DNA from 3 places in the Streptomyces sp. NPDC048496 genome. Region 2 is predicted to be linked to each of the others. Evidence: predicted binding sites of a transcription regulator. Region 2 holds the regulator's gene; each other region holds the start of a gene.
The links. Region 2 encodes HrcA, which represses chaperone genes, less so after heat shock. Its sites were predicted from a motif close to TTNGCACTCNGNNNNNCNGAGTGCNAA; they were not measured.
Positions count from the first base shown of each region.

Region 1: groL (chaperonin GroEL) is a predicted target of HrcA. The motif match lies at 1,186-1,212, and genes of this name have one in related genera.
Region 3: groES (co-chaperone GroES) is a predicted target of HrcA. The motif match lies at 998-1,024, and genes of this name have one in related genera.

Region 1 covers NZ_JBICXB010000007.1:135,479-137,675, reverse strand. The annotation lists gene groL (chaperonin GroEL) at 1-1,025, opposite strand, end outside; gene ACGFSA_RS10500 (cold-shock protein) at 1,355-1,561, opposite strand; gene ACGFSA_RS10495 (MoaD/ThiS family protein) at 1,994-2,197, opposite strand, start outside.
Region 2 covers NZ_JBICXB010000002.1:331,540-333,736, reverse strand. The annotation lists gene dnaJ (molecular chaperone DnaJ) at 1-499, opposite strand, end outside; gene hrcA (heat-inducible transcriptional repressor HrcA) at 500-1,516, opposite strand; gene ACGFSA_RS03700 (MBL fold metallo-hydrolase) at 1,699-2,197, shown strand, end outside.
Region 3 covers NZ_JBICXB010000003.1:87,584-89,780, reverse strand. The annotation lists gene groL (chaperonin GroEL) at 1-427, opposite strand, end outside; gene groES (co-chaperone GroES) at 528-836, opposite strand; gene ACGFSA_RS04770 (hypothetical protein) at 1,117-1,476, opposite strand; gene ACGFSA_RS04765 (methyltransferase domain-containing protein) at 1,760-2,197, shown strand, end outside.

The DNA of each region.
Region 1 (2,197 bases), on a different contig from region 2:
CCCTGAACCTGGTCGGTGTCACCGGCGCCGTCGACGATCGTCGTCTCGTCCTTGGTGATGACGACCTTGCGGGCACGGCCCAGCAGGTCCAGGCCGGCGTTCTCCAGCTTGAGACCGACCTCCTCGGAGATGACGGTGCCACCGGTGAGGATGGCGATGTCGCCGAGCATGGCCTTGCGGCGGTCACCGAAGCCCGGAGCCTTGACGGCGACGGACTTGAAGGTGCCACGGATCTTGTTGACGACCAGGGTCGACAGGGCCTCGCCCTCGACGTCCTCGGCGATGATCAGCAGCGGCTTGCCGGACTGCATGACCTTCTCCAGCAGCGGAAGGAGGTCCTTCACGTTGCTGACCTTGGAGTTGACGATCAGGATGTACGGGTCGTCCAGGGACGACTCCATGCGCTCCATGTCGGTGGCGAAGTACGCCGAGATGTAGCCCTTGTCGAAGCGCATACCCTCGGTGAGCTCCAGCTCCAGACCGAAGGTCTGGGACTCCTCGACGGTGATGACGCCTTCCTTGCCGACCTTGTCCATCGCCTCGGCGATGAGCTCGCCGATCTGGGTGTCGGCGGCGGAGATGGAGGCCGTGGAAGCGATCTGCTCCTTGGTCTCCACGTCCTTGGCCTGCTCCAGCAGAGCGGCGGAGACGGCCTCGACGGCCTTCTCGATGCCCCGCTTGAGGGCCATCGGGTTCGCACCCGCGGCGACGTTGCGGAGGCCCTCACGGACGAGTGCCTGGGCGAGAACGGTGGCGGTGGTCGTACCGTCGCCGGCGACGTCGTCCGTCTTCTTGGCGACTTCCTTGACCAGCTCTGCGCCGATCTTCTCGTACGGGTCCTCGAGCTCGATCTCCTTGGCGATGGAGACACCATCGTTGGTGATCGTGGGTGCGCCCCACTTCTTCTCAAGGACGACGTTCCGGCCCTTGGGGCCGAGGGTCACCTTGACGGCGTCGGCGAGCTGGTTCATCCCGCGCTCGAGGCCGCGCCGCGCTTCCTCGTCGAACGCGATGATCTTGGCCATGTGAAGTGGTCCTCCCGGACAGGGGTGGATTGCTCCGGACCGTGTGGCGCCCGCGACGGACGGCCTGCGTGCCTGACGGTTCCTTGCCCCGCCGGGCCTGCGGGCCTCACCGACCCGGTCCTTCTGTCACTCTCAACGTCAGAGTGCTAACGCCCAATGATTAGCACTCGACCCCTTCGAGTGCAAGCGCCCCTTCGAGTTCGTGGACCGCGCCGGGCAGCGGCGGCGCGGTCACAGGCGGACTCCAGGACGCACGAAGGGCCCGTACCCCTTGGGGGAGGTACGGGCCCTTCGTGCGTGAGTAGTGTCGTTGGCCGACCGCGCCGAGCTCAGCCGACGGCGAGCTTGACCATGTCCGCCTGCGGCCCCTTCTGGCCCTGCGAGATTTCGAATTCAACTCGCTGACCCTCTTCGAGGGTGCGGTACCCGTCCATCTGGATCGCGCTGTAGTGGACGAAAACATCCGCACCACCGTCGACCGCGATGAAGCCGTACCCCTTCTCCGCGTTGAACCACTTGACGGTGCCCTGAGCCATGCCTAACTCCCCTATTACTGGCCCTTGCACAGGACCGCACTTCGCGGACCCGGGTCAGAACTCACCCTCCGACAGGAGAGGGTGCGTGCGCCGGAACGCGTCGACCGCGGCCGAATGTATCTGCCCAACTGCCCTCTGCAACAGGTCAATCGGACGAGAAATCTGGGCAGCACCGAACGCCCGAAGATGAGGAATTTATGTGATTCCAGGGCAAGTCGGGCCGGACAAAGGCCACTTACGGCGCAAGGAGTTGGAACACTTTGGCTGCATCTTGTCGTGGGCGGGCGCATTCTCATATGCGGTCGGCACGGGCAGCGGAGGGGACTTCCCCACTCTACCGCGCTCAACCATGCAGAATTGCCCCCTCCGCTTAGCTTGCAGAGGGGGCAATTCCGGTAACGCTGCGAAGCCGGCCGCAGGGCTGACTACGGGTCAGCAGCCGCCCGCGACCGCCGGGATGATGGAGATGCCCGCCCCGTCCGGGGTGGCCGTCTCCAGGCCGCCCTCGAAGCGCACGTCGTCGTCGTTGACGTACACGTTCACGAAGCGGCGGAGCTTGCCCTGGTCGTCCAGGACACGCGCGGCGATGCCCGGGTGGTTCTGCTCCAGCGACTCGATGACCTGGGAGAGGGTCGA
Region 2 (2,197 bases):
CGCGGCCACGGCACATGTCACAGGTCTGGGCGGAGGTGCCGGGTGCGGCGCCCTCGCCGCTGCAGGTCGTACAGACGACGGCCGTGTCGACCTGGATGTCCTTGGTGGTACCGAACGCCGCCTCGGCGAGATCGATCTCCAGCCGGATCATCGCGTCCTGGCCGCGCCGGGTGCGCGACCGCGGTCCGCGCTGCGACGCCGTGCCGAAGAACGCGTCCATGATGTCGGAGAAGTTGCCGAAGCCACCCTGTCCGAATCCGCCCGCGCCGCCGCCGCCGGAGGCGGACAGCGGGTCACCGCCGAGGTCGTAGACCTGCTTCTTCTGCGGGTCCGACAACACCTCGTAGGCGGCGTTGATCTCCTTGAACCGCTCCTGGGTCTTCGGATCGGGGTTGACGTCCGGATGCAGCTCGCGTGCGAGCCGCCGGAAGGCCTTCTTGATCTCGTCCTGAGGTGCGTCGCGGCGCACGCCGAGAACGGCGTAGTAGTCGGTGGCCACTTACGACTCCGCCAGGATCTGTCCGACGTAACGTGCCACTGCGCGTACCGCTCCCATCGTTCCGGGGTAGTCCATGCGGGTCGGTCCGACCACGCCGAGTTTGGCGACTGCCTCGTCGCCCGAACCGTAGCCGACCGCGACGACGGACGTGGAGTTGAGCCCCTCATGGGCGTTCTCGTGCCCGATACGTACGGTCATGCCCGAGTCCTTGGCCTCGCCGAGCAGCTTCAGCAGCACGACCTGCTCCTCCAGTGCCTCCAGCACCGGCCGGATCATCAGAGGGAAGTCGTGCCCGAAGCGGGTGAGGTTGGAGGTGCCGCCGATCATCAGCCGCTCCTCCGTCTCCTCGACGAGGGTTTCGAGCAGGGTGGAGAGCACGGTGGACACGGTTCCCCGGTCCTCGCCCTCGAAGGATTCCGGCAGGTCCTGCACCAGCTGCGGGACGTCCGAGAACCGGCGCCCCACGACCCGGCTGTTGAGCCGGGCCCGCAGATCGGCGAGAGAGGTCTCACCGAACGGCGCGGGACAGTCGATCATGCGCTGTTCGACCCGGCCGGTGTCCGTGATCAGCACGAGCATCAGCCGGGCGGGCGCCAGCGACAGCAGTTCCACATGCCGCACCGTGGACCGGGTCAGCGAGGGGTACTGCACGACGGCGACCTGCCGGGTCAACTGCGCGAGCAGCCGTACGGTGCGGCCCACGACATCGTCGAGGTCGACCGCGCCGTCGAGGAAGTTCTGGATGGCCCTGCGCTCCGGCGACGACAGGGGCTTGACCCCGGCGAGCTTGTCGACGAAGAGCCGGTAGCCCTTGTCCGTCGGGATGCGGCCCGCGCTGGTGTGGGGCTGGGCGATGAAACCCTCGTCCTCCAGCACCGCCATGTCGTTGCGGACGGTGGCCGGGGAGACCCCCAGCTTGTGCCGCTCGGTGAGCGCCTTGGAGCCGACGGGCTCCTCGGTGCCGACATAGTCCTGGACGATGGCGCGCAGCACCTCGAGTCTGCGTTCGCTGAGCATGGCGCACACCTCCAGCTGTGTTCCCTCGGTGGTTCTGGTCGATCTCCGGTGATTCCTGGCACTCGATGCGTACGAGTGCCAGCGATCCCCCGCCAGTGTACGGCGATCGGGTGGGGCCCTAGCAAGGGCGACCGGCCACGCTACCCCGAGACTGTGCAGGTCGTTGCCGATACCGTCTCCGCATGAACACGTCTTGGGAAGAGTTCGGCTGGGAGCGACTGGGCGACGGTGTGGGCCGCCGGAGGCTCCCCGGGTGGGATGCCACGGTCGCACTGGTGGTCGGAGCGGAGGCTGCCCTGCTCTTCGACACGGGATCGACGCTGCGCGAAGGTGTGGAGATACGGACCCAGGTGCAGGCGATGACCGGCCGGAGGGTGACGCATATCGCACTCAGTCACCCTCATTTCGACCATGTGCTCGGCACCGCGGCATTCGCCGGGGCGGAGGTGTACGGCGCGATCGGTACGGCCGCTCTCCTCGCCGGCAGTGCGGACGAGCTGTACGCCGACGCGGTACGCCAGGGGGTGTCCGAGGAGGACGCGGCGCAGGCGGCGGACGTCCTGGTGGCGCCGCACCACCAGGTGTGCGGCGAATGGACGCTGGACCTGGGCGGCGGCCGTCAGGTGCTGCTGGCGAACGTGGGCCCCGCCCACAGCGGCCACGACCTCGTCGCCCTCGTGC
Region 3 (2,197 bases), on a different contig from region 2:
TGTCGGACTTGTCGTCGATCGGGCGGGCGGTCGCGAGGAGCTCCTCGGACACAGCCTTGACCGCGGCGTCGATGCCCTTCTTCAGGGCGGCCGGGGAAGCACCCGCGGCAACGTTGCGCAGGCCCTCGCGGACGAGCGCCTGGGCGAGCACGGTGGCGGTGGTGGTGCCGTCACCCGCTACGTCGTTGGTCTTGGTCGCCACCTCCTTCACCAGCTGGGCACCGAGGTTCTCGTACGGGTCGTCGAGCTCGACCTCGCGCGCGATGGTGACACCGTCGTTGGTGATGGTGGGAGCGCCGAACTTCTTGTCGATGACGACGTTGCGGCCCTTGGGGCCGATCGTCACCTTGACCGTGTCGGCAAGCTTGTTGACGCCGCGCTCGAGGGCGCGACGGGCGTCCTCGTCGAACTTCAGAATCTTCGCCATGGGAGCTGAACTGTCCTCTCGAACGAACTGCGCCCCTGACCGCCCGGCTTGTTATCTCGCAGGGGACCAGGGGCGCAGAACGGAAGCAAACGTGTGTGAATTACTTCTCGATGATCGCGAGCACGTCGCGAGCCGAGAGGACGAGGTACTCCTCGCCGTTGTACTTCACCTCGGTGCCGCCGTACTTGCTGTACAGCACGATGTCACCGGTCTTGACGTCGAGCGGCAGACGCTCGCCGTTCTCGAAGCGGCCCGGGCCCACGGCCAGGACGACGCCCTCCTGGGGCTTCTCCTTGGCGGTGTCCGGGATGACCAGGCCAGAGGCCGTGGTCTGCTCGGCGTCGAGCGGCTGGACCACAATGCGGTCCTCAAGCGGCTTGATGGCAACCTTGGAGCTGGTGGTCGTCACGATCCGGCCTCCCCCTTCGGAGATCTCGGGGTTAACTGCGGGGTTAACTGTCTGGGGTGGCGATCAGGTGGGTCCGTCGTCGCGGGTGCCGGACCTGCCGGTCGCACAGTACTGCTGGCACTCTCCGGTGGGGAGTGCCAGAGCTGACACTATGACCGCGATTAGCACTCGGTCAAGCGGAGTGCCAATTCAGTCCGGTCGTGGCGTCACCGCACCGGACTGCTCCGATCGGGACGACGATCGCACCGTGCCTCGTGACGGTACGGATCGGGCACCTCGGCTACCGCCGCTCGCACCCCGTCCCGGCGCCCGCTCCGCCGGACGGTCCCGACCGGTCGGGCCACCAGCGCCTCAGCGGCGGAGACACCCACGAGGGCCCGGACTCAGGTGGCCGCCCCGGCCGGCCGCAGGAGCCGACGACCATCGGCCCCGCCGCCCCCTCATCACCCCGCACACCCTGCCGGCGCTCCGACTCCGCCGCCGGTCCCGGCCCCGGCGTCCGGTGCGGCCGGCTCACCTTCTGCGCGGCCTTCCGGCCCAGCCGTTCGATCGGGTCGACCGACTGCGCGCACCCGGCGGTGGCGGTCAGGAGCGCACCGGTTGCCAGCAGTCCGGCGAGCAGCCGGTGCGCCCTTCTCATACGCAGTCCTCCAGCCGGGCCACGGCGTACCCCTTGTCCGTGATGGTCCTCATGACCGCGCGGACCAGTCGGCCATGGAGCCGCCCCCGGCGACCAGGAGTGCGGCCAGGACCACATGGCCCGGTCTGCGTCGCACCACGCCCGGCCCATACCCCTGTGCGGTTAAATCTTCCTTTTGTCGTACAAGCCGCATGGTTTCGCATCCTGCCCGTAGCTGCTCGGCCGCCCCGGCCGACACCTCCGCCGGGCCCGCGCGGTCCCCCGGCTGGCTCACAATGGGCCGGTGAACGCCTTCGATCCGACCGACCCGACCGACCTGCTCGCCGCCTTCACGGCCCTGCGCACACCCGAGGGCGAGGCACTCCTCGCCGAGCTGCGGGCCTACGACCCCTCCCAGGAGCTCGCCACCGCCACCCGGCTGCGCCGCAGCCATCCGGCCCCGCTGGTGTCGGCGGCACTGGGGCAGGCGCGGCTGCGGCAGCGGGCGGTGGCGAAGTTCGGCGCCGAGGACGCGTACCGGATGTTCTTCACACCGAACGGCGTCGAGCAGGCGACCCGCACCTCGGTCGCCACCCACCGCGCCCGGCGCTTCGCCCAAGCGGGCGTGCGCAGCGTCGCCGACCTCTGCTGCGGGATCGGCGGTGACGCCCTCGCCCTCGCCCGCGCGGGCATCTCCGTCCTCGCCGTGGACCGCGACCCGCTGACCGCCGAGGTGGCCCGC